Regions from separate parts of the Achromobacter sp. CSND-B12 genome, predicted to be linked through region 3. Evidence: predicted binding sites of a transcription regulator. Region 3 holds the regulator's gene; each other region holds the start of a gene.

Region 1 (9,900 bases), 6.2 Mb from region 3:
AGCGCGGCCAGGAAGGCCTCGGGCTCGTGGCGCTTGAGCCAGGAGCTGGCGTAGGCCAGCAGCGCGAAGCTGGCGGCGTGGCTTTCGGGGAAGCCGTATTCGCCGAAGCCTTCGATCTGGCGGAACAGCGCCTCGGCGAATTCCAGCGTGTAGTCGCGGGCCAGCAGGCCGCCGATCAGTTGGGCGCGGTATTTGTCGACGCCGCCCTTGCGGCGCCAGGCGGCCATGGAGCGGCGCAACTGGTCGGCATCGCCCGGAGAGAAGCCGGCCGCGACCACCGCGATCTGCATCACCTGTTCCTGGAAGATGGGCACGCCCATGGTGCGGCGGAGCACGCTTTCCACCTTGTCGCTGGGATATTTCACCTTTTCCTTCTTTTGCCGGCGGCGCAGGTAAGGATGCACCATGCCACCCTGGATCGGGCCGGGCCGCACGATCGCCACCTGCACCACCAGGTCGTAGTATTCGCGCGGCTGCAGGCGCGGCAGCATGCTCATCTGGGCGCGCGATTCGATCTGGAACACGCCGATGGTGTCGGCATCGCAGATCATGTCGTAGGTGGGGTCGTCGCCTTCGGGAATGTCCTGCAGCCGCAGCGGCTGGCCGCGGCGCTGGCCGGCCAGTTCCAGGGTGCGGCGCAGCGCCGACAGCATGCCCAGGGCCAGCACGTCGACCTTGAGCAGATTGAGCGCGTCCAGGTCGTCCTTGTCCCACTGCACCACGCTGCGGTCGGCCATGGCGGCGTTTTCGATCGGCACCAGCCGCGACAGCTTGCCGCGCGAGATGACGAAGCCGCCCGGGTGCTGCGACAGGTGGCGCGGAAAGCCCATCAGGGTCTGGGCCAGCGCGGCCCATTGCCGCGCCACCTGCGATTCCGGATCGAGCCCGAAGGCGCCCAGCGTGCGCAGCATTTCCTTCTTGCCGTCCCACCACTGGTGGGCGCGCGCCACGGCGTCGATCACGCCCGGGTCCACGCCCAGCGCGCGGCCGGTGTCGCGCAGCACGCTGCGCGGGCGGTAGGAGATCACCACGGCGGTCAGGGCGGCGCGCTGGCGGCCGTACTTGCGGTAGATGTACTGGATCACGTCCTCGCGCCGCTGGTGTTCGAAGTCGACGTCGATGTCGGGCGGCTCGTTGCGTTCCTTGCTGATGAAGCGTTCGAACAGGTTGTTGCCGCGGCGCGGATCGACCTCGGTGATGCCCAGGCAGTAGCACACGACCGAGTTGGCGGCCGAGCCGCGGCCCTGGCACAGGATGCCGTTGTTGCGGGCGTACAGCACGATGTCGTAGACCGTGAGGAAGTAGGCCTCGTAGTGCAGGTCGGCGATCAGCGCCAGTTCCTTTTCGATCTGCTCGGTGACGTAGTCCGGCGTCCCGTCCGGAAAGCGCCGCGCGGCGCCGGCCAGGGTCTCCTGGCGCAGGTAGGTGGCGGGGGTGTGGCCGCGCGGGATGATCTCGTCGGGGTATTCGTAGCGCAGCTCGTCCAGCGAGAAGGCGCAGCGCCGCGCCACCACCAGGGTCTGCGCCAGCGCTTCGGGCGGATACAGGTTGGCCAGCCGCATGCGGGTGCGCAGGTGCTGTTCGGCGTTGCCCGACAGCGCGTAGCCGCATTGCGACACGCACTGGTGGGTGCGGATGCCGGTCAGGGTGTCGTGCAGCGGCTTGCGCGAGCGCACGTGCATCTGCACCTGGCCCAGCGCCACCACCGGCAGGTCGGCGGCGCGGGCGGCGTGGTCGACGGCGGCGCGGTGCAGGTCGTCGCGCGAGCGGTACAGCAGGGTCAGGCCGACCCAGGCGCGGCGCGGGAAGGTGGCGGCCAGCCAGCGCGCCTGCTGCGCCATGCGGTCGGGGTCGTCGCCGTAGACGGGCGACAGGATCGCCAGGCATTCGGGCAGGTGGCGCAGGTGTTCGTAGCCCGGCGGCGGATGAGTGAAGTCTTCGGGCGCCAGCCGGTATTCGCCCTTGGGGGCGCGGGTGCGGGCCAGGGTGATGAGTTCGGACAGGTTGCCGTAGCCCTCGCGGGTCTGCGCCAGCAAGGTCAGGTCCAGTGGCGCGGCCTCGGGGCCGGCGCGCAGCCGGAAGGTGGCGCCGATGATGAGCGGCAGTTTCTGGGTCTTGGCTTCCATGTGGGCGCGCACCACGCCGGCCAGGCTGCATTCGTCGGTGATGGCCAGGGCGGCGTAGCCCAGTTCGGCGGCGCGGGCGGCCAGTTCCTCGGGGTGCGAGGCGCCCTGCAGGAATGAGAAGTTCGACTGGCATTGCAGTTCGGCGTAGCCGGGCAGTCCGACAGGCGGAGCGGGGGCGTCGTCATGCGGATCGTCGGGCGCTTGCATGGCGGAGTCAGGCGTACAGCCCGTGCAGGTGCCAGCGCGCGTGCGCGTCGTCGCGCTCGCGGTAGATCCAGTAGCGCGCGCCGGCGGCGTCCTCGGCCACGAAGTAGTCGCGCACGGTCAGGGCCGGGTCCCACCAGCCGCTTTCGATGCGTTCGGGGCCGCGCATCAGCCGCAGCGCCTGGCCGGCGTATTGCGGCCGGTGGCCGGCGAGTTTGAGCGGCAGCGGCGGGTCCAGCAGCCAGAAGGGGCGGTCCAGGGGTTCGGGCAGCGGTTCGGGGCGCGGTGACGGTTCCAGCGCGTCGCCCCAGGCATTGGCGGCTTCGGGCCGGTGGTCGGGGATGGGGCAGGCGTGGCGCACCTGGTCGCGGCCCAGCCGCGCGGTCAGCAGGTCCAGCAGGCGGGCGTGGTCGGCGGCGGTGCCGCCGGGTTCGGGGAACAGCGTGGTGCTGGCGGCGGGCTGTTCGGTGGTGTCGGGCGCCAGCAGCGTCACCGCGATCACCGGGGCTTCGAGCGTCAGGCGGCCGAGCTTTTCGCGCAGCAGGTTGAGGATCTGCTGCGCCTGCCACACGGGCTGGGCCAGCGCCAGTTCCAGGTCGGTGGGCGGGCGCGCATGGCGGCCGCGTTCGTGGTCCAGGCGCAGCAGCACGCGCCGCACCGCCAGTTGCCGCGCCGCCAGCCAGCCGCCCAGTTGCTCGGCCAGGCGCCGCGCCACGGCCAGCACCGCGTCGGTGTGCTCGAGGTATTCCATCAGCTCGATGCGGCGCTCGAAGCGCGGCGGCGGCTCGATCCAGCGATGCAGCTCGGGCGACTGGCCATAGGCCGCGTCCAGCGCTTGCAGCAGATCGGGCGCGCTGCGCCGTTGCAGGCCGGCGCGCGGCAGGGCGCGCAGGTCGGCCAGGGTGTGGCAGCCGATGTCGTTGAGCCAGTCCAGGCGCGGCCGGGCCTGGGGCAGCAGGGCCACGGGCAGGGCGTCGAGCCGGCGCGCCAGGGTGCGCGGGGTGAGCACCCGGCGCGGCGGCCGGCGTCCGCCGCGGTGCGCCAGCAGCCAGGCGCCGGCGGCGGTGGGCGCCATGCCCAGCGACACGCGCAGGTCCAGCGCGGCCAGCGTGGCGGCCACGCGCCGGTGCAGCGCGCGCGGCCCGCGGAAGAACAGCAGGCTGGCGCCGACGTTGAGCAGCACGGTGTCGTCGCCCGCCAGCGCGACCTCGGGGGTGTATTGCAGCAGCGCCAGCGCCGCGCCTTGCAGGGCGTCGGCCTCGGCCAGCGGGTCGCGCGTCAGCAGCTCGACCGTGGGCGCGATGGCGGCCGCGCCGCCGCGGCGCATGCCCGGGCGCACCCCGGCCTGGCGCGCGGCGGGCGTGAGGGCGGCGACGCGTTCCTGGTCAAGGACCGCGTAGGCCTGCGCCTCAAGCGGCCAGTGCGGGCGCAGGGCGTCCAGCGGCAGGCAGCGCAGGCAGGCGGCGATCCAGAGGCGCATGGCGGGTGGGCGCCAGGACGCCGGGCTCCAGGCCCACGTACAGCGGGGCCTCGCAGACCGGTCCGCGGCGCTTGAGGATATGGACGGACAACCCGCCCGGCGCGGGCGCGAGCGCCAGGCGCAAGGGGGCGGGGGTGGCGTGCTGCGCGGCGCTGGCCGGGCGCAGGGCGACGAACAGCAGGTCGCTGGCCTGGGCCGCCAGGTGCAGCCGGCGCAGCGATTCGGGGCGCACGTGCGGCAGCCAGCAGAGCAGGGCGCCGCAGCTGCCGTTTTTCAGGATCTGCTCGGCGGCCCACAGGGCGTCCAGGGGTTTTTCGGGGGCGACCCAGAGCAGTTGGCGCGGATCGAGCCGCCAGCTCATCCAGCTGGCGATGTGCGGCGCGTGGGGCGGCTGCACCAGGGCGATGGGGCGGCGCGTTTCCAGTTGCGCCAGGGCTGGGCGCAGCAGGCGGATTTCGCCGATGCCGGGTTGGGGGGCCAGCAGCTCGATCAGCGAACCCAGCGGCCAGCCGCCGTCCGGCAGCTCGGCCGACAGGGCGGGGTGGCCGGTGGGCAGGCTGCGGGCGGCGCCGCGCGCCAACTGGGTGGCGCGCCACAACGCGGGATGGATCTGTTCTGGCGACGGCATGGCGGGCGGGCGACCCGGTTTTCCTGGGTGAAGACTTGGTGGGCGGCGGACGGCCGGGCGGGGAACGCCTGGCCGGAATCGCTTATTGCTGTATGAATATACAGTATTTTACCTGACCCGGAAGGCACCGGATGTATCAGTCGCTTGCACCGTATTGGTGCGCGCCGCAAGGCCCGCTTCGAGGCGCGATGCGCCGTCGTCACCCCCGCCCCGCCCATGGAAGGGGCCGGTCATTAACCCATGCACGACTTGGCACGCTTCCTGCTTGTGTCCCCATGTCACCGTCTCCTCACGCAACAACGTCCAACAAAAGGAGTGCTGAACATGGCCCATCAACCGGAAAGAATCGTCGAACTGTCGCGCCGCGTCGAGCGCATTTCGAACGAGAAGATCGAGAGCATCGTCGATATCAACCAGCAGGCCAAATACCTGTCGCTGAACGCGCGCATCGAGGCCGCGCGCTCGGGCGAGGCAGGGCGCGGGTTCGCGGTGGTGGCCAACCAGGTGCAGTACGTGTCCGAGCAGATCACCGGCATCGCCGACGCGCTCAAGGAGGAACTGGCCGGTTCCATCGCCGACCTGATCCGCATCGGCGAAAACACCCTGCACGAGATCCGCGGCTACGAGGGCCGCCGCCTGGGCGACCTGGCGCTGAACATGATCGAGACCATGGACCGCAACCTGTACGAGCGTTCCTGCGACGTGCGCTGGTGGGCGACCGATTCGTCGGTGGTGCGGGCCTTGCAGGAACCCGGCGCCGACAGTGCCCGCCACGCCAGCGGGCGGCTGGGCGTGATCCTGGACAGCTACACGGTCTACCTGGACCTGTGGGTGGCCGACGCGCAGGGCCGGGTGGTGGCCAATGGCCGCCCGGACCGCTATCCGCAGGCGCGCGGCGCCGATGTCAGCCATGCCGAGTGGTTCCGGCGCGGGATGGCCGCGGCCGACGGCGGCGAGTACGTGGCCATGGACATCGACAGCGAGCGCCTGCTGGACGGCGCCCACGTCGCCACCTACGCCACCGCGATCCGGCGCGACGCCGACAAGCACGGCGAGCCCCTGGGGGTGCTGGGGGTGTTCTTCGACTGGAGCCAGCAGGCCGCCAGCATCGTCAAGTCGGTGGGGCTGTCGGAAGAGGAATGGGCGCGCACCCGCTGCCTGCTGGTCGACAGCCGTCAGCGCGTCATCGCCGCCTCGGATGGCGCGGTATCGCTGAAAGAGCGCTACGTGCTGCGCCACGACGAGCGGCCGCGCGGCTACTACGAAAACGCCGATCGCGGCCTGGTGGGGTTCGCGCTGACGCCGGGCTATGAAACCTATGCCGGCCTGGGCTGGTACGGCGTCATCACGCAGCGTCCGCGCGACAGCTTCGAATAGGCGGCGGCGCGAGCCGGGCGGCGTCCGGGCGCGTGGCCCAGGAGGCCTCCCGGCCCGCACGCGGGTCAGGTCCGCGCGGCCTGGCCGGCGGCTATCGGTTCGTCCTGCGGCACGCCCGCCGCGCGGTCGGCCTCGAAGCCGTAGAACTGCATGTCCTGGTAGCGGATCCAGCGCGACTTCTTCACCAGCCGGTGGCCGATCCAGAACGCCAGGAACAGAGGGATCGCCAGGTAGGTCGAGACCACGCCGATCCAGTCGATGCGCTCGTCCAGGAAGGCCTGGTAGTTCTGGCCCAGCGTGACCAGCAGGCACAGCACGAAGGCCAGCAGCGGGCCGAACGGGAACAGGCCGGCCTTGTAGGGCAGGTTGGCGGTGTCGTAGCCGTGCTTCACGTAGCCCTGGCGGAAGCGGTAGTGGCTGACCGCGATGCTGAGCCAGACGATGAACTCGGTCATGCCGGCGAAGTTCAGCAGCCAGATGTAGACCGCCTTGGGGCTGTAGACCACGCTGAACATGCACAGGCAGGCCAGCGCGGTGGTGGCCAGCAGCGCGTACAGCGGCACGCCGTTGCCGGTCAGGCGCTTGAACACGGCCGGGGCCTGGCCCTCGACGGCCATGTTGAACAGCATCCGCGTGGCCGCGTACATGCCCGAATTGCCGGCCGACAGCACCGAGGTCAGGATCACCGCGTTCATGATGGTGGCCGCCGACAGCAGCCCGGCGTGCTGGAACACCAGCGTGAAGGGGCTGACGGCGATGTCCTCGACCTCGTTGCGCAGCAGCTGCGGGTCGGTATAGGGAATCAGCAGGCCGATGATCAGGATCGCCAGCACGTAGAACAGCAGGATGCGCCAGAACACATGGTTGATGGCGCGCGGCACGTTGCGGCGCGGGTTCTCGGATTCGCCGGCGGCCACGCCCACCAGTTCGGTGCCCTGGAACGAATAGGCCACCACCATGGCCACCCCGACCCAGGTGGCGACGTTGCCGACGAACGGCGCCTCGCCCACGGTCCAGTTGCGCACGCCGACCGGCGCGTCGCTGTGGATGATGCCCACCAGCATCGCCAGGCCCAGCACGATGAAGCACAGCACCGCCACCACCTTGATGATGGCGAACCAGTATTCGGCCTCGCCGAAGCTGCGCGCCGAGAAGGCGTTCAGACCGAAGGTCAGCGCCAGGAAGGCGACGCTCCAGATCCAGCCGGGGGTATCGGGGAACCAGTACGCCATCACCAGTTGGGCGGCCACCACGTCCACCGCCACCACCGTGGCCCAGCTGAGCCAGAAGTTCCAGCCCAGCGCGAAGCCGAAGCCGCCGTCTACGTAGCGCGAGGCGTAGGTGCAGAACGAGCCCGACACGGGCATGAAGGTGGCCAGTTCGCCCAGGCTGGTCATGATGAAATAGACCATCAGGCCGATCAGCAGGTAGACCGTGAGCGCGCCGCCCGGGCCGGCCTGGGCGATGGCCGCGCCCGAGGCGATGAACAGGCCGGTGCCGATGGCGCCGCCCAGGGCTATCATGGTCAGGTGGCGCGCCTTGAGCACGCGGTGCAACTGGTTCTTGCCGGCCGGCGGGGTTCCCGAGTCTGTCGTCGGTGTTTTCATGGAATGCACAGGTTGATGCAAAGCCCCGCGCCGACCGCGAACGCCCCTGAGCGCCTTGTGGACACCGGGGGCAGGAGCCGGCCCGGGGGGCGCTTTGCCTAGGATTGCGTATGACGGGCATTTTACAATGGCGCTATCCAGTGCCTGTCCGGAGCCGTAGCATGGCCACTTCTTCCCCCGCGTCCCCCCACGAAATCGAATTCCTGCCCGAACCCGGCACCGAGGTGCGGCAGTTGTTCATCCTGCTGCATGGCGTGGGCGGCACGCCCGCCAACCTGGTGCCGCTGGCCGAGGCGGTGCGCGCCGCCTTTCCCGCGTCGGCGGTGCTGATTCCCGAGGGCTTCGAGCCCTTTGACGGCGGCGGCGCGGGCCGCCAGTGGTTCTCGGTGCGCGGCGTGTCCGAGGACAACCGGCCCGAGCGCGTGGCCCAGGCCCTGCCGCCGCTGGAGGCCTACGTGAAGGCGGCCCAGGCCCGCTTCGGCCTGTTGCAGTCCGACACCGCGCTGGCCGGTTTTTCGCAGGGCGCCATCATGGCGCTGGAACTGGTGCAGGCGCACGACGGCATGGCCGGCCGCGTGATCGCCTTTTCGGGCCGCTATGCGCAGCTGCCCAAGGCCGCGCCGCAGTACACCACGCTGCACCTGCTGCATGGCGCCGACGACCCGGTCATGCCGGTGGCCTTGATCCAGGCGGCGCAGGCGCGGCTGGACGAGCTGCACGGGGATTCCACCATCGACGTGGCCACGCACGTCGGCCACGAACTGCATCCGGCCCTGATCCAGCGCGCCATCGTGCGCCTGCAGACTTGCGTGCCGCTGCGCAGCTGGGAGGCGGCGCTGGGCCTGAACCAGTCGCCGCCCGATGGCACCACGCTGCATTGAAGGCGCGCCGGTGAGTCCCGCCAAATCCTCCGCCGCCGCGCGCGACGCCGATCCGGTCGGCGGCGCGCAGAGCATCTTCCGCGTGCTGCGCATCCTCAAGTACGTGGGGGCCGCGCCCGCGCGCGGGGTCGGCCTGACCGACGTGGCGCGCGACCTGGGCCTGACGCCGCCCACGGCGCACCGCATGCTGTCGGCCCTGCTGCAGGAGGGCTTCCTGGCGCTCAATCCCAAGCTCAAGACCTACAGCCTGGGGCGCGAGTCGTACATCCTGGGGCTGGCGGCCGAAAGCCGCCATGGCATCAAGGCGATCGCCGAATCGGCGGTGCTGCGGCTGGCGCAATCGACCGGCGACACCAGCTTCCTGTCGGTGCGTTCGGGCCACGAGGCGGTCTGCGTCGACCGCAAGACGGGCGATTTCCCCATCAAGATCCTGACGCTGGAGGTCGGCCACCGCCGGCCGCTGGGCGTGGGGGCGGGCAGCCTGGCGCTGCTGGCGTTCCTGCCCAATGACGATATCGAGCGGGTGCTGGCGCGCTACGACGCCTCGGCCGCGCCCGACCTGCCGTCCACCGCGATGCTGCGCGAGGACATCGCCGCGGCCCGCAAGAATGGCTATGCGCTGAACCCGGGGCGCATCATCCCGGACATGCTGGGGGTGGGCGTGCCGGTGTACGACCGCGAGCAGCACGTGGTGGCCGCGCTCAGCGTGGCCGCGATCCGCTCGCGGCTGTCGGGGGCGCGGCTGCAGGAAGTGGTGGCGGCGCTGCAGCGCGCCGCCACGGAACTGGGCGCGGAACTGGCGCCGCGGCCGGCCTGACGCGCGGCGCCGGCCGGCCCGCCATGCCGGCTATCGCCCCGCGCAGGACTTGCCGCCGTCCACCGGCAGGCACACGCCGGTGATGTACTTCGCTTCGTCGCTCGCCAGGAACAGCGCCGCGTGCGCCACGTCCCAGGCGTCGCCCATGCGGCCCATCGGGCTGGCGGCGTTGCGGCGCCGGCGCATTTCCTCCACGTCCTCGAACTGGCCCGCGATCTGCGTGTAGATCAGCGGTGTGTCCATCACGCCCGGCAGCACCGCGTTGACGCGGATGTTGTCGGGCGCATAGCGCACCGCCAGGGCGCGGGTCAGGTGGTTCAAGCCGGCCTTGGCGGCGTAGTACGAGGTATACGGGTAGGTGTTGACCTGGATCGAGGCCAGCGACGAGATGTTGACGATGCTGCCGCCGCCCTGGGCCAGCATCACCGGCAGCACGTGCTTGCAGGTCAGGAACACGCCGGTCAGGTTGGTGTCCATGACGCGGTGCCAACTCTCCTCGCTGGCTTCGATCGGGTCGCCCATCTCGGTGATGCCGACGTTGTTGTGCAGCACGTCGATGCGGCCAGCCTCGGCCTGCATGGCCCGCACCGCCGCCAGGATCTGCGCGCTGTCGGTCACGTCGGCCGCCAGCGCGGTGCAGCGGCCGCCTTCGTCCAGGATGATGCGGCGGGTTTCCTCGGCCGATTCCACCCGCAGGTCCACCGCGAACACGTGGGCGCCTTCGCGGGCATAGAGCGCGGCGGCGGCGCGGCCGTTGCTCCAGCCCGGTCCGGACGAGCC
Region 2 (9,900 bases), 4.6 Mb from region 3:
CGGCTCGTCGATCTGGATGACGCTGATGCCGGCCGCTTCCAGGTCCACCACCTCGTCGCGCAAGGCCAGCGCCAGTTGGCGGCAGGTCTGTTCGCGCGGCTGGTCGTCGCGCACGAACGACCACTGCAGGATGGTGACCGGACCCGTCAGCATGCCCTTGACCGGCTTGTCGGTCAGCGACTGGGCGTACGAGGACCAGCCCACCGTCATCGGCGCGGGGCGCGCCACGTCACCGAAGATGATCGGCGGCTTGACGCAACGCGAACCGTAGCTCTGCACCCAGCCGTTCCTGGTGAAGGCAAAGCCGGCCAGCAGCTCGCCGAAGTACTCCACCATGTCGTTGCGCTCGGGTTCGCCATGCACCAGCACGTCCAGGCCGACCTTCTCCTGGAATCGGATCACTTCCTCGATTTCCTTGCGGATGGCGCTCTCGTAGGCCGAATCCGTCAGCGCGCCCGCCTTCCAGTCGCGGCGCAACGCGCGGATCTCGGCGGTCTGCGGGAACGAACCGATGGTGGTGGTCGGGAACGCCGGCAGGCCGAGCTCTTCCTGCTGCCGGGCGATACGGCCGGCGAAAGGCGCGCGGTCACGCGATACCGCGGCCGAGGCGGCCATGCGTTGCGCCACGGCGGGGTTGTGGATGCGGGCGGACGAGCGACGCGCGGCCAGGGCGGCGCGCTGACGGGCCAGGCCGTCCTGCACGCTGGCCTCGGTGGCGCTGTCCAGCGCGCGGCCCAGCAAGCTCAACTCGTCCAGCTTCTGCGCGGCGAACGACAGCCAGCTCTTGAGCTCGGCGTCCAGTTCGGTTTCGTTGGCCAGGTCCACCGGCACGTGCAACAGCGAGCACGACGGCGCCAGCCATAGCCGCTCGCCCAGTTGCTGCTTGACGGGCGCCAGCGTCGCAATCGCGGCATCCAGATCGGTGCGCCAGATGTTGCGGCCGTTGATGACGCCGGCGGACAGCACCTTGTCGGCGCCCAGGCCGGCCAGCACGTCGGCCAGTTGCTCCGGAGCGCGCACCAGGTCCACGTGCAGGCCGGCTACCGGCAGCGCCAGCGCCGTGCCCAGGTTGTCCTTGAGGCCATCGAAGTAGGTGGCGACCAGCAGCTTGACCGGGCTGGCCGAGAACGTGGCGTAGACCTGCCTGAAGGCATCGCGCCAGGCTTGCGGCAGGTCCAGCACCAGGATGGGTTCATCGATCTGCACCCACTCCACGCCCAGCTTGGCGAAGCGGGCCAGCACTTCCTGGTACACCGGCAGCAGGTTGGCCAGCAATTGCAGCTTGGCCGCGTCGGCCGCGCCGCCGGCAAAGGCGTCGCCCTTGCCCAGGAACAGCCAGGTCAGCGGACCCGGGATCACCGGCTTGACGGCATGGCCCAGCGCCTGCGCTTCGCGGATCTGCTCGAACAGCGATTCACGCGCGATGCGGAACGCCTGGCCCGGCACCAGTTCCGGCACGATGTAGTGGTAGTTGGTGTCGAACCATTTGGTCATTTCGCAAGCGGCGGCGGGCTTGCCCGACGGGGCGCGACCGCGGCCCATGCGGAACAGCGTGTCCAGCGAAACCGGCTCGTTGTCCTTCTGGCCGAACCGCGCCGGCACGGCGCCCAACAGCGTGGTCCATTCCAGGATCTGGTCGTACCAGGCGAAATCGCCCACCGGCACGAATTTGACGCCGGCGGCGGCCTGCACCTGCCAGTGCCGGGCGCGCAGCTCGCGGCCGGTCTGCTCCAGCGTTTCGCCGGTCTGCTTACCCGCCCAATAGGCTTCGACCGCGCGCTTCAGTTCGCGCTGGGCACCAATGCGGGGGAACCCCAAATTATGAATCGTAGTCATGGCAGTCGCGTCTTAGGCAAATTTTGTTCAAGTGCCGATTATTCTGGACCCAAAGCAAAATGAATCAAAATCAATGTCTACATTCATAAGATGAAAAAATCTCATAGAATATAAGTTCATGCCCGCCCCTGGTCGGGAGTTCCCGCCGTGTTGCCCCCCCGGCGACGGCGCCATCCTCACCGCTACCGCCGCCCCATGCTGGAAATCCGCCACCTCGAAACGTTGACCGCCATCCGCGAAGGCGGCAGCCTGCAGGAAGCCGCCGAGCGCCTGCACCTGACCCAGTCGGCCTTGTCGCATCAGTTGCGCGACCTCGAAACCCGGCTGGGCACGCCGCTGCTGAACCGCCGCACCCGGCCGGCCCGCCTGACCACGGCGGGCCTGCGCGTGCTGGCGCTGGCCGACGAAGTGCTGCCGCGCATGCGCGCCACCGAACGGGAATTGCAGCGGCTGGCCGCGGGCCGCACCGGCCGCCTGCACCTGGCCATCGATTGCCATTCCTGCTTCCAGTGGTTGATGCCGGCGCTCGACGCCTTCCGCGCGCAATGGCCCGACGTGGCGCTGGACCTGTCGGCGGCCTTCTCGTTCGCCCCCCTGCCCGCGCTGGTGCGCGGCGACCTCGACCTGGTGATCACGTCCGACCCGCAGCCGCTGGACGCGGTCGAGTACCTGCCCCTGTTCAAGTACGAACTGGTGCTGGCCGTGTCCGAATCGAATCCGCTGGCCGGCAGCAAGTTCGTCATGCCCGACCAACTGGCCGACCAGACGCTGATCACCTATCCGGTGGACAAGCAGCGCCTGGACATCTTCACGGCCTTCCTGGATCCCGCCGACGTCGAACCGGCCGCCATCCGCAAGGCGGAACTGACGCCCATCATCGCGCAACTGGTGGCCAGCAACCGCGGCGTGGCCGCCCTGCCCAACTGGGCGCTGACCGAATACATGAACCAGGGTTGGCTGCGACAGTGCCGGCTGGGGCCCCAGGGCGTGTGGCGCACCTTGTACGCGACGGTGCGCAGCGAGGACACCGACGCCTCGTACATCGACGAATTCCTGACATTGACGCGCGACGTCTGCTTCAAGACGCTGAGCGGCATCAAGTCGGCGAAATAGGAAAAGGCAACGACGGGCCGGCAATGGCCCTCGCCGCGCGGCCCGCTCAGTCGTCGTCGCCCGCGCCCAGGATGCGACGGATGACGTCATGCGCGAAGCCGCGGCTGGCCAGGAAGCGGGCCTGCTTGGCATAGGCGGCGCGATCCCCGGGCTTGGCGCCGAAGCGTTTCTGCCAGACCTCGAGCGCGCGCTCGTATTCGGTGGCGCGCAATTGCTCGCGCAGCTCGGATACCTGGGCGTCATCCACGCCGTGCTGGCGCAATTCCTGCACGATGCGGGCCGCCCCCTGGCGCGAGGCGCGGCGGTGCACCAGGCTTTGCGCAAAACGCTCGGTCGACAGCCAGCCTTCCTTTTCCAGCGCGTCCAACACGCGCTCGACCTCATCGGGGTCTTCGGCATGGGGCGCGAGTTTTCGCGCCAGCTCATCGCGGGCATGCTCGCGCCGCGACAGATAACCCACCGCCCGCATTTTCAGCGACGGCCCCTTGGGGCGCGGGCGCGACTTGTCTTCGGATGCCTGCGCCCCCTCGTCCGTGCCATCGCCATCATCACCGCCCTTGCCACGCCGGCCGCGCCCGCCGGCCGCGCGCCGTTCGGAGCTGCGCTGCCACTGCGACGCCGGCGCGCCGGCGCCCTCTGGTTCCTGGCCGGACGCCCCGGTGGATTCGGCGGCCCGCCGCAGGTCCGACGTGCGGCGCAGCCCTTCGGGCTTGGCCACGGTCTCGAATTCATCGTCCAGCCTGGCGCGCAGGCGATCAGCGGACGTGACGGGCGGTTTCCAGCTCATGCGCTTCCTCTATGTGCCAGCGGCAGGCCTCCCGGGACGGGAGCCTGCCGCTGGCGGCCGGGCTGGCGGGCCCGGCGCTATCCGGTGAAGGGGCGACGCGATTACTCTTCGCTGTCGTCTTCGGCGGTGGGCACGAATTCCGCGGCGCGGCTGACGATGCCCTGGTTCTCGCGGACCCGGTTTTCGATCTCGATCGCCAGTTCCTTGTGTTCCTTCAGGTATTCACGGACGTTGTCCTTGCCCTGGCCGATGCGGTTGCCGTTGTAGCTGTACCACGCGCCCGACTTGTCCACCACGTTGGCGGCCACGCCCAGGTCGATGATTTCGCCTTCGCGCGAGATGCCGGCGCCGTACATGATGTCGAACTCGGCCTGCTTGAACGGGGGCGCGACCTTGTTCTTGACCACCTTGACGCGGGTTTCGTTGCCGACGACCTCGTCGCCCTTCTTGATCGAGCCGATGCGGCGGATGTCCAGGCGCACCGAGGCGTAGAACTTGAGCGCGTTTCCGCCCGTGGTGGTTTCGGGGTTGCCGAACATCACGCCGATCTTCATGCGGATCTGGTTGATGAAGATGACCATGCAGTTGGTCTTCTTGATGGTGGCGGTCAGCTTGCGCAGCGCCTGGCTCATCAGGCGGGCCTGCAGGCCGGGCAGCGAATCGCCCATTTCGCCTTCGATTTCGGCCTTGGGCACCAGGGCGGCGACCGAGTCGACCACGATCAGGTCGACCGAACCCGAGCGCACCAGCGCGTCGGTGATTTCCAGGGCCTGCTCGCCCGTGTCCGGCTGCGAGATCAGCAGGTCGGCCAGGTTGACGCCCAGCTTCGAGGCGTACTGCACGTCCAGCGCGTGTTCGGCGTCGACGAAGGCGCAGGTGCCGCCCAGCTTCTGCATTTCGGCCACGACCTGCAGGGTCAGCGTGGTCTTGCCCGAGGATTCCGGACCGTAGATTTCCACCACGCGGCCACGCGGCAGGCCGCCGACGCCCAGCGCGATGTCCAGCCCCAGCGAGCCGGTCGACACCACCTGGATGTCATGCGAGACCTCGTTGTCGCCGTAGCGCATGATCGAGCCCTTGCCGAACTGCTTTTCGATCTGCGAGAGCGCGGCGGCCAGCGCCTTGGCTTTTTCCGAAGCGGCGGCCTTGGTGGTTTTGTCGTCCATGTAGTGTCCTGTCAGGTCTGGGTCTGTAACGTATCGGGGCGCGGCACGGGTGTCGGTCAGCGCGCGGGTTGTCGCAAGGGGTGATCGGGCCGTTGCTGACAGCTGTTGCCAGAAAACTGGCGGTGAAAGCTGTGGCGCTGAAGCGGTGATCGGTAAAGCGATAGCGCAGATTATGGCATCGGATTGTACTGTACAAAAAACCAGTGCGCCACAGTTTTCCACGTATTCCCTGAGTGGGCAAGCCCGGTGCCGTATGACAGAATCAGGGAAAAAACTGGCGCTATGTCCCCATTGCGCTCCCGGCACGCCGCCCCGGCATCCCACCGAGGGCGGCACGCGTGCGCCGCTCACCCGGCGCCCTTCTTCTTTTCGACTGCCCATGCGCATCCTGATCGCGGAAGACGACAGCATCCTGGCCGACGGCCTGTCACGCTCGTTGCGCCACAACGGTTACGCGGTCGACGCCGTCCGCGACGGCCTGGCGGCCGATTCGGCGCTGGCGGCCCAGGCCTTCGACCTGCTGATCCTCGACCTCGGCCTGCCGCAACTGGCCGGCCTGGAGGTCCTGCGCCGGCTGCGCGCCCGCAATTCCGCCCTGCCTGTCCTGATCCTGACCGCCGCCGACAGCATCGAGCAGCGCGTCAAGGGGCTGGACCTGGGCGCCGACGACTACATGGCCAAGCCCTTCGCCCTGTCGGAACTGGAAGCGCGCGTGCGCGCTCTGACCCGCCGCGGCGCGGGCGGCGGCGCCACGTTGCTCAAGCATGGCCGACTGGTGTTCGACCAGACCGGGCGCGTGGCCACGGTCGACGACCAGACGCTGGACCTGTCCGCGCGCGAGGTCAGCCTGCTGGAAATCCTGCTGACCCGCAGCGGCCGCATGGTCAGCAAAACCCAGCTGGTGGACCACCTGTGCGAATGGGGTGAGGAAGTCAGCACCAATGCCATCGAAGTCTACGTGCACCGCCTGCGCAAGAAGCTCGAGCCCAGCGGCGTGAAGATCGTGACGGTGCGCGGCCTGGGCTATTGCCTCGAACGGGACCAGGGTGCGGCCTACCTCGCCAGCTGAACCGCCACAGCCGGAGGCGCTCAACCAGGAAGCGCTGGATGTGATGCAGGCCGGGGCCCGCGGCCCCAGTTTCGCGCCACCGCAGCGCTCGCTGCTGGGCGAGATCCTCGACTGGATGCTGGCGCCGCTGTTCCTCTTGTGGCCCATGAGCGTCGCCATCACCTACGTGGTGGCGCAGAACATCGCCAACGTGCCCTACGACCGCGCGCTGGCCAACAACCTGCACGTGCTGACGCGCCAGGTCCATGCCCAGGATGGCCGCGCGGTGCTGCGCATGACCGACCCGGCGCGCGAGGTGCTGCGCGCCGATGAAACCGACAGCGTGTTCTGGCTGGCCCTGGGAAGCCGCGGCGAATACCTGGGCGGCGACCGCGCCCTGCCGCTGCCGGCCTCGGTCGGCCAGCCGCGACCCGGCGAAGTCCAGTACGAGGACGACACCCTGCGCGGCTTCGGCGTACGCCTGGCCTTCACCTGGGTCGACCTGAACCTGCCCAATACCCAGCCGGCGCTCTTGATCGTGGCCGAGACGGTGGAAAAGCGCACCCAGCTGGCCAACGACATCATCAAGGGCGTGATCATTCCGCAGTTCGTGGTGCTGCCGATCGCGGTGTTGCTGGTGTGGTTCGGCCTGTCGCGCGGCGTCGCGCCGCTGAACGCGCTGCAGCAGCGGCTGCGGGCGCGCCGGCCGGACGACCTGTCGCCCATCGACGAACGCGCCGCGCCCTCCGAGATCGCGCCGCTGGTGGCGGCCATGAACGACCTGCTCGACCGCCTGTCCGCCAACGTGCAGGCGCAGCGCCGCTTCGTCGCCGACGCCGCGCACCAGTTGAAGACGCCGCTGGCCGGCCTGCGCACCCAGGCCGAGCTGGCCCTGCGCGACGCCAGTCCCGAGGAAATGCAGGCCAGCCTGCGCCAGCTGGTGACCGGCTCCGAACGCGCCACCCGCCTGGTGAACCAATTGCTGCTGCTGGCGCGGGCCGAAAACCCCAGCGCCATCGGGCTGGCCGCCACCGACCTGAACGCCATCGCCTATGAGCAGGCCATGCACTGGGTGCCGCAGGCGCTGTCGCTCGGCACCGACCTGGGCTTCGAGGGTTCGGAGACCCCGGTCGAGATCAACGGCAACCCGCTGCTGCTGGCCGAGCTGCTCAACAACCTGGTCGACAACGCGCTGCGCTACACGCCGCGCGGCGGCCACATCACGGTGCGCGTGCAAGCCCTCGATGGGCAGGCCGTGCTGGAAGTCGAGGACTCTGGCCCCGGCATCGCGCTCGAAGAGCGCGAACGCGTGTTCGACCGCTTCTACCGCGTGCTGGGCACCCTGTCCGACGGCAGCGGACTGGGCCTGGCCATCGTCCGGGAAATCGCCCAGAAGCACCAGGCGACCGTCCTCATCAGCGACCATCCGACCCCGCACTCCGAGCTGCCCGGCACTCGCATCCGGGTGGTGTTTCCGCTCTACGCCGAACCGGTCGAGGACCTCGGCGACTAGGGCTGCCGTGGCGTGCGGGCGCCATGCAAGGCTCCCCCCTTGCGCACAGGCGCACGCCCCATCTTGCCGACCCATTCTTCGCATGGCAGGTTCGCGCCCGGGCGAGGCAAGGTTCCCCACTATGTCCCTAGGACTATCCCTAGCCCCCCAGGGAAAAGTTACCTTTTATTTCAATTTTAAGATTCAGGTAAGGGTCTCGTCAGAACCCCGTCAGCCTGGCGTTCCAACCTTGCGGTAGCTCGATGTCGGCCCCGCCGGCGGAGGGTCAAGCACGGCGGAAAACCGCCGGCCAGAAAAATCGAGGAGACATCATGAGCACAACTACCATGGCAGGTCGCGGTCCATCCGCGAATCCGCGCCCGATGACCAAGGATGAACGCCGCGTCATCTTTGCCTCGTCGCTGGGCACGGTGTTCGAGTGGTATGACTTTTATCTTTACGGTTCGCTGGCCGCCATCATCGCCCAGCACTTCTTCTCCGGCGTGAACCCCACGGCCGGCTTCATCTTCGCGCTGCTGGCCTTCGCCGCCGGTTTCGCGGTGCGCCCTTTCGGCGCGCTGGTGTTCGGCCGCCTGGGCGACCTGGTCGGACGTAAATACACCTTCCTGGTCACCATCGTGATCATGGGCCTGTCCACCTTCCTGGTGGGCGTGCTGCCCAGCTACGCCAGTATCGGCCTGGCCGCGCCCGCCATCCTGATCGTCCTGCGCCTGCTGCAAGGCCTGGCGCTGGGCGGCGAGTACGGCGGCGCCGCGACCTACGTCGCCGAGCACGCGCCGCACGGCCGCCGCGGCTTCTACACGTCGTGGATCCAGACTACCGCCACGCTCGGCCTGTTCCTGTCGCTGCTGGTGATCCTGGGCATCCGCACCTTCATGGGCGAGGACGACTTCAAGGCCTGGGGCTGGCGCATTCCGTTCCTGATCTCGGTCGTGCTGCTGGGCATCTCGGTGTGGATCCGCCTGCAATTGAACGAGTCGCCGACCTTCCAGCGCATGAAGGATGAAGGCAAGGGCTCGAAGGCTCCCATCGCCGAATCGTTCGGCCAGTGGAAGAACCTGAAGGTCGTGCTGCTGGCGCTGCTGGGCCTGACCGCCGGCCAGGCCGTGGTCTGGTACACCGGCCAGTTCTACGCGCTGTTCTTCCTGACGCAGACGCTGAAGGTCGACGCCAACACCGCCAACATCATGATCGCGATCGCGCTGCTGATCGGCACGCCGTTCTTCGTGATCTTCGGCGCGCTGTCGGACAAGATCGGCCGCAAGCCCATCATCATGGCGGGCTGCCTGATCGCCGCCGCAACCTACTTCCCGATCTTCCAGGGCCTGACGCACTTCGCCAACCCCGCGCTCGAAAAGGCGCAGGCCAGCGCGCCGGTCACGGTCATCGCCGACCCGTCCACCTGCTCATTCCAGTTCAACCCGGTGGGCACTGCTTCGTTCACCAGCTCCTGCGACGTGGTCAAGTCGTTCATGGCGCGCAACTCGGTGAACTACAAGAACGAGGCGGCCCCGGCCGGCTCGGTGGCCAAGGTCAAGATCGGCAGCGACGAATTCGCCTCGTTCGACGGCAAGGGCATGGCCCCGGCCGACTTCAAGGCCAAGGCCGCCGAGCTGGACAAGGCCCTGACCACCGCGATCCGCAGCCACGGCTACCCGGCCAAGGCCGATCCGGCGCAGAGCAACAACGTCATGGTCGTCGTACTGCTGACCATCCTGGTGATTTACGTGACCATGGTGTACGGCCCGATCGCGGCCATGCTGGTGGAAATGTTCCCGACCCGCATCCGCTACACCTCGATGAGCCTGCCGTACCACATCGGCAACGGCTGGTTCGGCGGCTTCCTGCCCCCGGTCGCCTTCGCCGTGGTGGCCGCCACCGGCAACATCTACGACGGCCTGTGGTACCCGATCATCATCGCGGTCATGACCCTGGTCATCGGCACGCTCTTCGTGCGCGAGTCCAAGGACAACGACATCAACGCTTAACGACCATCCCCCGCCGGGCGGGACTGCTGCGCCTGCCCGGCCTTTCAAAAGCTCCCCTGGGAGCTTTTTTTTTGCGCCGCAATCCTCGCCGGCCGTCCAGCCTGGCAACGACCGGGGCTGGATGGACCGCGGACACGCGATGCGCAATCCTGATTCAGGACGCTGTCAGACCCCCGCCGTTAGACTGGCGCCTCAGATTACGGCCTTGCGCCTCATCGCCCGGCGATTGATCCCCCTGCCAGGCGGTTGCAGGGCTAGTGTTCTGACACCGATACCGCGTTCCCCGCGAGCCTTTTATGACGCGGTATTGTGTGCTCCCGTACCGGCCCGGCCTTTATTGAGCCGGGCCGCTTTTTTTTGCGGTGGCTGACGCCGGCGCAAAAAAAAGGCGGCCGCGATGGCCGCCTCCGGTTTTCCGGGGGATGCGCCTCAACGGCGCATGCCGACCC
Region 3 (9,900 bases):
AGGCGCAGCACGTTCAGGCCGGCCAGGCGCGCCGCGTCGCGGGTCGCCTGGCGCTGGGCGTCATCGAAATAGGCCGGCACCGTGATGACGGCGCCCACCAGGTCATCGCCCAGCACGTCCTCGGCGCGCTGGCGCAGCACCGCCAGGATCTGCGCCGACACTTCCACCGGGCTCAGGTCGCCCTGCGCGGTGCGGATGCGCACCATGCCGGGCGCATCCACGAATTCGTAAGGGGCGCGCGTGGCGCGCGCCTCTTCCAGCGAACGGCCCATGAAACGCTTGACCGACACCACTGTATTCAGCGGGTCCTCGGCTTGCTGCGCCAGCGGTTCACGCCCCGTGGTGACCTTGCCGCCGGGGAAATAGCGCACCGCCGACGGCAGCAGCACGTGGCCCTGCGCATCAGGCAGGACCTCGGCGACGCTGCTGCGCACGGCGGCAACCAGGGAATTGGTGGTGCCCAGGTCGATCCCCACCGCCAGCTTGCGCTGGTGCGGCGCGGGCGATTCGCCGGGCTCGGAAATCTGCAATAAGGCCATGATTGTTTTTTCTACTCAGTAGGCGGCGAAGTCCGGGCGCCCCGCGGCCGGGCCATCCTGGGGGACTAGGAATCGGGGTGGGCCTGGGCCAGCTCCTGCGCCAGCTTCTCCACGAACATCCATTCCCGCACCTTGAGACCCGCCGCGGCGTAGTCGCGCTGTTCGTCCAGCAGGCGCGTCAACGCGGCGCGCATCTGCTGCCGGGCATCCTCCAGCTCGGTCCGCAGCTCGGCCAGCACGCCGGCGTCATTGCGCGCGTCGTCCATCATTTCGCGCCAGGTCATCTGCTGCATCAGGAAAGCCGTGTCCATCGACGTATTGCTCTCGGTCTGCAGATCCACGCCAGCCTGTTCGCACAGGTAGCGCGCCCGCAACAGCGGATCGCGCAACTGGCGATAGGCCTCGTTGGCGCGCGCCGCCCACTGCATGGCCACGCGGCGTTCCGCGGGGCTGGCGGTGGCATAGCGGTCGGGATGCACCTGCGCGGCGACGGTGCGCCACGCCGATTCCAGCGCCTGGGCGTCCAGGTCGAAGCGTGACGGCAAGCCGAACAGGCTGAAGTGATCGTCTCCAGCCAAGACTTACACCGTGAACGACTCGCCGCAGCCGCAGGTCGCCTTTTCGTTGGGGTTGCGGAACTTGAAACCTTCGTTCAGGCCTTCGCGGGCGTAGTCCAGCTCGGTGCCGTCCAGGTAGGCCAGGCTCTTGGGATCGACGAACACCTTCACGCCGAAACTCTCGAACACCTGGTCCTCGGGCGCCGCGTCGTCCACGTACTCCAGCTTGTAGGCCATGCCGGAACAACCCGTCGTCCTAACGCCGAGGCGCAAGCCGATCCCCTTGCCGCGCTTTTGCAAGTAGCGGCCGATGTGGGTGGCGGCCTGTTGGGTCAGGGTAACGGACATGTTCAGCTCGCAACAGCTTCGGCCGGAACCGAATGCTTTTCCTTGTAGTTCTGCACCGCGGCCTTGATCGCGTCTTCGGCCAGGATCGAGCAGTGCACTTTCACCGGCGGCAGGGCCAGTTCTTCGGCGATCTGCGTATTGCGGATGTTCATGGCTTCGTCCAGCGTCTTGCCCTTGACCCACTCGGTCACGAGCGAGCTGGAGGCAATGGCCGAGCCACAGCCGTAGGTCTTGAAGCGCGCGTCTTCGATGACGCCGGCTTCGTTCACCTTGATCTGCAGCTTCATGACGTCGCCACAGGCAGGGGCGCCGACCATGCCGGTGCCCACCGAGTCGTCCGACTTGTCGAACGAACCGACGTTGCGCGGGTTTTCGTAGTGATCCAGGACTTTGGTGCTGTAAGACATGTTAGTTCTCCACGTATTCTTTGGCTCGGGCGCTCAGTGCGCGGCCCACTGCACGGTATTCAGATCGATGCCTTCCTTGGCCATTTCCCACAGCGGCGACATGTCGCGCAGCTTGCCGACACGGCTCTTGAGCAGTTCGATGGTGTAGTCCACTTCCTGCTCGGTGGTGAAACGGCCCAGCGTGAAGCGGATCGAGCTGTGCGCCAGCTCGTCGTTGCGGCCCAGGGCGCGCAGCACGTAGGAAGGTTCCAGGCTGGCCGAGGTGCAGGCCGAACCGCTGGACACGGCCAGTTCCTTGATCGCCATGATCAGGGACTCGCCTTCGACATAATTGAAGCTGACGTTCAGGTTGTGCGGCACGCGCTGGTCCATGTCGCCGTTGAGGTAGACCTCTTCGATCTGCGACAGGCCGGCCCAGAGGCGATCACGCAGCATGCGGATGCGCTCGTTCTCGGTGCCCATTTCCTCGCGGGCCAGGCGGAAGGCTTCGCCCATGCCGACGATCTGGTGCGTGGCCAGCGTGCCCGAACGGAAACCACGTTCGTGGCCGCCGCCGTGCATCTGCGCCTCGATGCGCACGCGCGGCTTGCGGCGCACGTACAGCGCGCCGATGCCCTTGGGGCCGTAGGTCTTGTGCGCCGAGAACGACATCAGGTCGACCTTCAGCTTCTGCAGGTCGATCTCGACCTTGCCGGTGGCTTGCGCGGCGTCGACGTGGAAGATGATGCCCTTCTCGCGGCAGATCTCGCCCAGGGTTTCGATATCCTGGATGACGCCGATTTCGTTGTTCACCATCATCACGGACACCAGCACGGTGTCGGGACGCAGCGCCGCCTTGAAGACGTCCAGGTCGATCAGGCCGTTGTCCTTGACGTCCAGGTAGGTCACTTCGAACCCCTGGCGCTCGAGTTCACGACAGGTGTCGAGCACGGCCTTGTGCTCGGTCTTGACGGTGATGATGTGCTTGCCGCGTTCGGCGTAGAAGTTGGCGGCGCCCTTGATCGCCAGGTTGTCGGATTCGGTGGCGCCGGAGGTCCAGACGATCTCGCGCGGATCGGCGTTCACCAGCTTGGCGACTTCCTCGCGGGCACGCTCGACGGCGTCCTCGGACTCCCAGCCAAACGAGTGGCTGCGGGAAGCGGGATTGCCAAAGTTCTCGTACAGCCAGGGCACCATTTTCTCGACGACGCGCGGGTCGACGGGGGTGGTGGCCGAGTAGTCCAGATAGATCGGGCGGGTGGTCATTTCTACAACTCCTACTGCTTATACGGTGGCATTGGCCGCGACGGTGGTGGTCGGGGCATTGGCGGCGGTGTTGGCGCCGCCCACCCGATTCACGCGTACCGCGCACGCCTGGGCTTGATTGTTGGCTTCCTGCAATTGGCGCACGCGCTGCTGATCGACCAGATCCTGCAGCGACACCGAATCCAGGTAATCGACCATCTTGCGATTGAGCGTGGCCCAGAGTTCATGCGTCATGCACTTGCCAGGCTTGCCGTCGTTGCCGCTCGTACAGTCCCGCTTGCCGCCACAGCTGGTGGCGTCCAGCGGCTCGTCCACGGCGAAGATGATGTCGGCCACGGTCACGTTGCGCGCCAGGCGGGCGAGCGAGTAACCGCCGCCGGGGCCGCGCACGCTGTCCACGAGTTCGTGGCGACGCAGTTTCCCGAACAGCTGTTCCAGGTAGGAAAGCGAAATATTCTGACGCTGGCTGATGGCCGCAAGAGTGACCGGACCGCTATGCTGCCGCATAGCCAGATCGATCATGGCAGTCACGGCGAAACGCCCTTTGGTAGTTAGCCGCATGGTGAATTCCCTGTGATTCGGCAATGGCCGCCGGCGAATCCGGCGGTCAATACCCGAGTAATTGGCTCAAGTATAGCAAATTCCCGAGTAATTTGGTATGGCTCCCGGCTAGAAAAAACCGCGCTGTCGCGCGGTTCTTTTCACTGCCAATTCACCGGGAGCCCCACAGGGCGCCCCGGCGCACAGGAGACCTCAGGCCGCCTGGTATTGGGTAGCGCGCTTGCGGACCAGTTCGAGCACGCCCTGACAGGCGTCTTCGAGGTAGTCCAGCACCTTGCCGAAACCATCGGCGCCGCCATAGTAGGGATCGGGCACGGTGGCTTCTTCGAACTCGTTGGCAAAGCGCATCAGCAGCATCAACTTGTGCTGATAGGCCTTGGGGCACTGCTGCTGCATGGCGGACAGATTGTCCCAGTCCATGGCGAGGATGAGGTCGAAGTCGCGGAAGTCTTCCGCGGTGACCTGGCGGGCCTCGCAGTGCGTGATCTCGTAGCCGCGCTTGCGCGCTGCGGCCTGCGCCCGGGCATCAGGCGCCTCGCCGATGTGAAACGCGTGCGTGCCCGCGGAGTCGATGCGAACCACATCGCCCAAACCCGCGTCGTTCACCAAATGGCGAAACACGCCCTCTGCGCTCGGCGAGCGACAGATATTGCCCATGCAAACGAAAAGTACCTTGGTCATCATGGGAGTAAGTGTGCGGGAAAACCCGAGATAAGGCAAGCTTTTTTTGCGCCCAGGGACTCTCTTTCGCGGCGATGCATCCTCGAAAATTTACCCTATAAATCAAATAGTTAAACGCTATATTTAACTTCATCCCAGGGCCGCGAGCCGCTTCGGTTACGCAAATTCCGGGCCCCGCTTCTGCAACACTTGCCTCATCATCACTTTCAGCAACCCGTCAGCGAAAAGACACATCAAGATACAGTTTTGCCCTCATACCGCGCCGTCCAGCAGCACCCGCTGCTTCAAGGCCGTCAGGGCATCGCGAGCGGCCGCGGCCTGCTCGAATTCCAGGTTGCGGGCATGGTCCATCATCAGCTTTTCAAGCCGCTTGATTTCGCGCGCCAGCGCCTTCTCGTCCTTCAGCAATTCGGCCGGCACCGCCGCTTCCAGCGCATCGTGCTGCACCGGGGCCACGATGCCGTCGATCAGCTCGCGCACCGCCTTCTGCACGCCGCGCGCGGTAATGCCGTGGTCGGCATTGAATTGCAATTGCTTGGCACGGCGCCGGCTGGTCTCTTCCATGGCCCGCTGCATCGAATCCGTGATGCGGTCGGCATACAGGATGGCGTGGCCATTCAGGTTGCGGGCGGCCCGGCCGATGGTCTGGATCAGGCTGCGCTCGGAACGCAGGAAACCTTCCTTGTCGGCATCCAGGATGGCCACCAGCGACACTTCCGGGATGTCCAGGCCTTCACGCAGCAGGTTGATGCCCACCAGCACGTCGAACGTGCCCAGGCGCAGGTCGCGGATGATCTCCACCCGCTCGACCGTATCGATGTCCGAGTGCAGGTAGCGCACCCGCACGCCGTGCTCGGTCAGGAAGTCGGTCAGGTCCTCGGCCATGCGCTTGGTCAGCGTGGTGACCAGCACCCGCTCGCCCTGGCTAGTGCGCGCCTTGATCTGGCCCAGCAGGTCGTCGACCTGCGTGCGGGCCGGCAACACCTCGACGATCGGGTCGACCAGGCCGGTGGGACGCACCACCTGCTCGACCACGTTGTCGGCATGCTCTTTTTCGTAGGCCGCCGGCGTGGCCGACACGAACACGCACTGGCGCATGCGGGCCTCGAACTCCTCCAGCTTGAGCGGGCGGTTGTCCAGCGCCGAGGGCAGCCGGAAACCATACTGCACCAGGGTTTCCTTGCGCGAGCGGTCGCCGCGGTACATGGCGCTGAGCTGGCCGATGGTGACGTGGCTTTCGTCGATGAACATCAGCGCGTCGGCGGGCAGGTAGTCGATCAGCGTGGGCGGCGGCTCGCCGGGCGCGGCGCCCGACAGATGGCGCGAGTAGTTCTCGATGCCCTTGCAGAACCCCAGTTCCTGCAGCATTTCCAGGTCGAAGCGGGTGCGCTGCTCCAGACGCTGGGCTTCCACCAGGTGGCCGTCATCGACGAAGCGCTTGGTGCGCTCGCGCAGCTCTTCCTTGATGGTCTCGATGGCGCGCAGCACGGTGTCGCGCGGCGTCACGTAGTGCGAACCCGGGTAGACGGTGAAGCGCGGCAGCTTCTGGCGAATACGGCCGGTCAGCGGATCGAACAGTTCGAGGCTTTCGATTTCGTCGTCGAACAGCGTCAGGCGCAGCGCCAGCTCGGCGCTTTCCGCGGGGAAGATGTCGATGGTTTCGCCGCGTACCCGGAACACGCCGCGGGTGAACTCGGCATCGTTGCGGGTGTACTGCATGGCCACCAGTCGCGCCAGGATCTCGCGCCGCGAAATCTGGTCGCCGGCGCGCAGGATCAGCACCATCGCGTGGTAGTCGCCGGGGTTGCCGATACCGTAGATGCACGACACGGTGCCCACGATGATGGTGTCGCGCCGTTCCAGCAGGCTCTTGGTGGCCGACAGCCGCATCTGCTCGATGTGTTCATTGATGGACGAATCCTTCTCGATGAACAGGTCGCGCGTCGGCACGTAGGCCTCGGGCTGGTAGTAGTCGTAGTACGAAACGAAGTATTCCACGGCGTTCTTGGGAAAGAACTCGCGCATTTCGGCGTACAGCTGCGCCGCCAGCGTCTTGTTGGGCGCCAGCACCAGCGCCGGCCGCCCGAGCTGGGCGATGACGTTGGCCATGGTGTAGGTCTTGCCCGAACCGGTCACGCCCAGCAGGGTCTGGTACATCAGGCCGTCCTGCACGCCCTGGATCAGTCCCTCTATTGCGCCCGGCTGGTCGCCGGCAGGCGGATAGGGTTGATACAGGTGGAATGGGCTGTCCGGGAAATCGACATACCCCGGGCCGGCCTCCGGGGCCGCCACGGCAGCGCCAGAGGGCCCATCGGTCGCCCCGTCGGTGACCGCGCCAACGGCTGCGGCACCCGCCGCGCTCGGGTCTATTGCGCTCTTAGGCATGCTAGACTGTTCCCAGGGTAAACCCCCCATTATCCACAGCACTTCCGACTGCGTCCACTCACCCTCAGCAGAGTCCCATGAGCACCCTTTTCGATTCCGTCGAACTCGCGCCGCGCGACCCCATTCTTGGCCTGAACGAACAATACAACGCGGACACCCGCCCCGGTAAAGTCAATCTGGGCGTGGGCGTGTACTACGACGACCAGGGCCGGATTCCCCTGCTGGGCGCCGTGCGCAAGGCGGAAATCGCCCGCATCGAGGCCGCCGCCGCCCGCGGCTACCTGCCGATCGAAGGCATCGCCGGCTACAACCAGGGCGCGCAAGCCCTGCTGATCGGCAAGGATTCCCCGCTGGCCGCCGCCGGCCGCGTCCTGACCACCCAGGCCCTGGGCGGCACCGGCGCGCTCAAGATCGGCGCCGACTTCCTGCGCCAGCTGCTGCCGACCTCGAAGGTCCTGATCAGCGACCCCAGCTGGGAAAACCACCGCGCGCTGTTCGAGCGCGCCGGTTTCGAAGTCGGCACCTACGCCTACTACGACGCGGCCACCCGCGGCCTGAACTTCGACGGCATGCTGGCCGCCCTGAAGGCCGCGCCGGCCAACACCGTGGTCGTGCTGCACGCCTGCTGCCACAACCCCACCGGTGTCGATCCCACCTTCGACCAATGGAAGCAGATCGCCGCGGTCGTCAAGGAAAACAAGCTGGTGCCGTTCCTGGACATCGCCTACCAGGGCTTCGGCGAAGGCCTGCATGAAGACGCCGCGGTCGTGCGCCTGTTCGCCGACCTCGACCTGACCATGTTCATCAGCTCGTCGTTCTCGAAGTCGTTCTCGCTGTACGGCGAGCGCGTCGGCGCCCTGACGGTCGTGGCCGGCAGCAAGGACGAAGCCACCCGCGTGCTGAGCCAGCTCAAGCGCGTCATCCGCACCAATTACTCCAATCCGCCCACCCACGGCGGCACGATCGTCTCCACGGTGCTGAACTCGCCCGAACTGTTCGCCATGTGGGAAGAGGAACTCGGCGCCATGCGCGACCGCATCCGCCTGATGCGCAAGCAGCTGGTCGAGAAGATCAAGGAACACGGCGGCAAGCAGGACTTCAGCTTCGTGCTGCAGCAGCGCGGCATGTTCTCGTACTCGGGCCTGACCTCGGCCCAGGTCGACCGCCTGCGCGAAGAGCACGGCGTCTACGCCGTCTCCAGCGGCCGCATCTGCGTGGCCGCGCTCAACAGCGGCAACATCGACCAGGTGGCCAAGGGCATCGCCGCGGTGCTCTAAGACTCAGCGCCAGCGTCACCCCCAAACGGGACCTTCGGGTCCCGTTTTCATTGCCTGTCACAAAACCATGCCCGATCAACGCTTGCTTTTTTGCGTTATGTCCCCCAGAATGCCGCTGTATATATGTACAGTCCGACACCCAACGGATCATCGCCATGGCCAGCAAACTCACTGATCGTCAACAGCAAATCCTGGACCTCATCCGGCAGACCGTCGCGCGCACCGGCTTTCCGCCCACCCGCGCCGAAATCGCCCAGGCCCTGGGATTTCGCTCGCCCAACGCGGCCGAAGACCATCTGAAGGCCCTGGCCCGCAAGGGCGCCATCGAACTCACGGCCGGCGCCTCGCGCGGCATCCGCCTGAAGGACAACTCCTCGACGCCGTCCCAGGCGCCGTTGCCCCTGCCCGGCCTGGCGCAGCTGCTGCTGCCGCTGGTGGGCCGCGTGGCGGCCGGCAGCCCTATCCTGGCCACCGAACACGTCGAACGCGAGATCGGCGTCGATTCCAGCCTGTTCGCCCAGGCGCCGGACTACCTGCTCAAGGTGCGCGGCATGAGCATGCGCGACGCCGGCATCCTCGAAGGCGACCTGCTGGCCGTCAAGAAAGCGTCCGAGGCCCGCAACGGCCAGATCGTGGTGGCCCGGCTGGGCGACGACGTCACCGTCAAGCGCCTGCAGCGCCAGAATGGCCGCATCGAACTGCTGCCCGAGAATCCCGACTTCAACGTCATCGTGGTCGAAGCCGACCAGGAATTCGCGCTGGAAGGCATTGCCGTTGGACTGATCCGTCCGCACGCGCTGCACTGATCCTTCCGCCCCAACCTGGCGCCCGCCCGACGGCCGCGCCAAAAAACAAACCCCGCTTGCGCGGGGTTTATTTTTGACGGCGCCCCTCGCGGGGCGCCGTGGGCCGGACATCAGTGCTTGAGCACCGGATCCGTGGAACCCGGTTCGGCCGGCTTGGCGACCAGCGGTTCCTTGACCGCTTCGTCTTCAGCCAGCGGCTCCGGCAGGCGTTCCAGGGCCAGCTCCAACACCTTGTCGATCCAGCGGACCGGCACGATCTCGAGATGGTTCTTGACGTTGTCCGGGATCTCCGCCAAATCCTTGACGTTTTCTTCCGGGATCAAGACCGTCTTGATGCCACCGCGGTGGGCGGCCAGCAGCTTTTCCTTCAGGCCGCCGATCGGCAGGACTTCGCCACGCAGCGTGATCTCGCCGGTCATGGCAACGTCGGCGCGCACCGGGATGCGCGACAGCGCCGACACCATGGCCGTGGTGATCGCGATACCGGCGGACGGACCGTCCTTGGGCGTCGCGCCTTCCGGCACGTGCACGTGCATGTCGTGCTTCTCGAACACGCTGTCGGCAAAGCCCAGGCGACGCGCCCGCGAGCGCACCACGGTGCGGGCCGCCTCGACCGATTCCTTCATCACGTCGCCCAGCGAACCGGTGCGTTGGATCACGCCCTTGCCGGGCATGTCCGCCACTTCGATCGTGAGCAGGTCGCCACCGACTTCCGTCCAGGCCAGGCCGGTCACCTGACCGATCTGGTTTTCCTTTTCGGCCATGCCGAAGGTGTAGCGGCGCACGCCGAGGTAGTCGCTGAGGTTCTCGCCCGTGACGTTGACCGGCTTGAGTTCGAAGGTCTTGCCTTCGGCCTTGGCGCGGTCGCTCTGGGTCAGCAGCTGCTTGATCACCTTGCGGCAGATCTTGCCCACTTCGCGTTCGAGCGCACGCACGCCGGCTTCGCGGGTGTAGTAGCGCACGATGTCGCGCAGCGCGCTGTCGTCGACGGTCAGCTCGGTATCCTTGACGCCGTTGTTCTTCATCAGCTTGGGCAGCAGATGGTCGCGGGCGATGTGGATCTTTTCTTCCTCGGTGTAGCCGGACAGGCGGAT

The links. The regulator LexA, encoded in region 3, represses DNA repair genes until DNA is damaged. The targets are predictions, from matches to a motif close to ACTGTATNNNNATACAGT.
Region 1: a site for LexA is predicted at 4,526-4,543, ahead of imuA (translesion DNA synthesis-associated protein ImuA). Genes of this name have one in related genera too.
Region 2: a site for LexA is predicted at 5,090-5,107, ahead of recA (recombinase RecA). Genes of this name have one in related genera too.

The regions. Positions count from the first base shown of each region.
Region 1 covers NZ_JBREGJ010000001.1:6,678,148-6,688,047, reverse strand. The annotation lists gene ACUTAG_RS31335 (error-prone DNA polymerase) at 1-2,333, opposite strand, end outside; gene ACUTAG_RS31330 (Y-family DNA polymerase) at 2,341-3,810, opposite strand; gene imuA (translesion DNA synthesis-associated protein ImuA) at 3,740-4,438, opposite strand; gene ACUTAG_RS31320 (methyl-accepting chemotaxis protein) at 4,754-5,815, shown strand; gene ACUTAG_RS31315 (amino acid permease) at 5,881-7,422, opposite strand; gene ypfH (esterase) at 7,584-8,303, shown strand; gene ACUTAG_RS31305 (IclR family transcriptional regulator) at 8,314-9,120, shown strand; gene ACUTAG_RS31300 (SDR family NAD(P)-dependent oxidoreductase) at 9,151-9,900, opposite strand, start outside.
Region 2 covers NZ_JBREGJ010000001.1:5,104,105-5,114,004, reverse strand. The annotation lists gene metE (5-methyltetrahydropteroyltriglutamate--homocysteine S-methyltransferase) at 1-1,836, opposite strand, end outside; gene ACUTAG_RS24050 (LysR family transcriptional regulator) at 2,032-2,949, shown strand; gene recX (recombination regulator RecX) at 2,996-3,736, opposite strand; gene recA (recombinase RecA) at 3,838-4,902, opposite strand; gene ACUTAG_RS24035 (response regulator transcription factor) at 5,282-5,971, shown strand; gene ACUTAG_RS24030 (sensor histidine kinase) at 6,087-7,463, shown strand; gene ACUTAG_RS24025 (MFS transporter) at 7,790-9,451, shown strand; gene ACUTAG_RS24020 (hypothetical protein) at 9,881-9,900, opposite strand, start outside.
Region 3 covers NZ_JBREGJ010000001.1:474,882-484,781, forward strand. The annotation lists gene hscA (Fe-S protein assembly chaperone HscA) at 1-539, opposite strand, end outside; gene hscB (Fe-S protein assembly co-chaperone HscB) at 605-1,117, opposite strand; gene iscA (iron-sulfur cluster assembly protein IscA) at 1,121-1,444, opposite strand; gene iscU (Fe-S cluster assembly scaffold IscU) at 1,447-1,851, opposite strand; gene ACUTAG_RS02120 (IscS subfamily cysteine desulfurase) at 1,885-3,096, opposite strand; gene iscR (Fe-S cluster assembly transcriptional regulator IscR) at 3,115-3,657, opposite strand; gene ACUTAG_RS02130 (low molecular weight protein-tyrosine-phosphatase) at 3,850-4,341, opposite strand; gene uvrB (excinuclease ABC subunit UvrB) at 4,591-6,630, opposite strand; gene ACUTAG_RS02140 (amino acid aminotransferase) at 6,801-8,000, shown strand; gene lexA (transcriptional repressor LexA) at 8,156-8,806, shown strand; gene lon (endopeptidase La) at 8,917-9,900, opposite strand, start outside.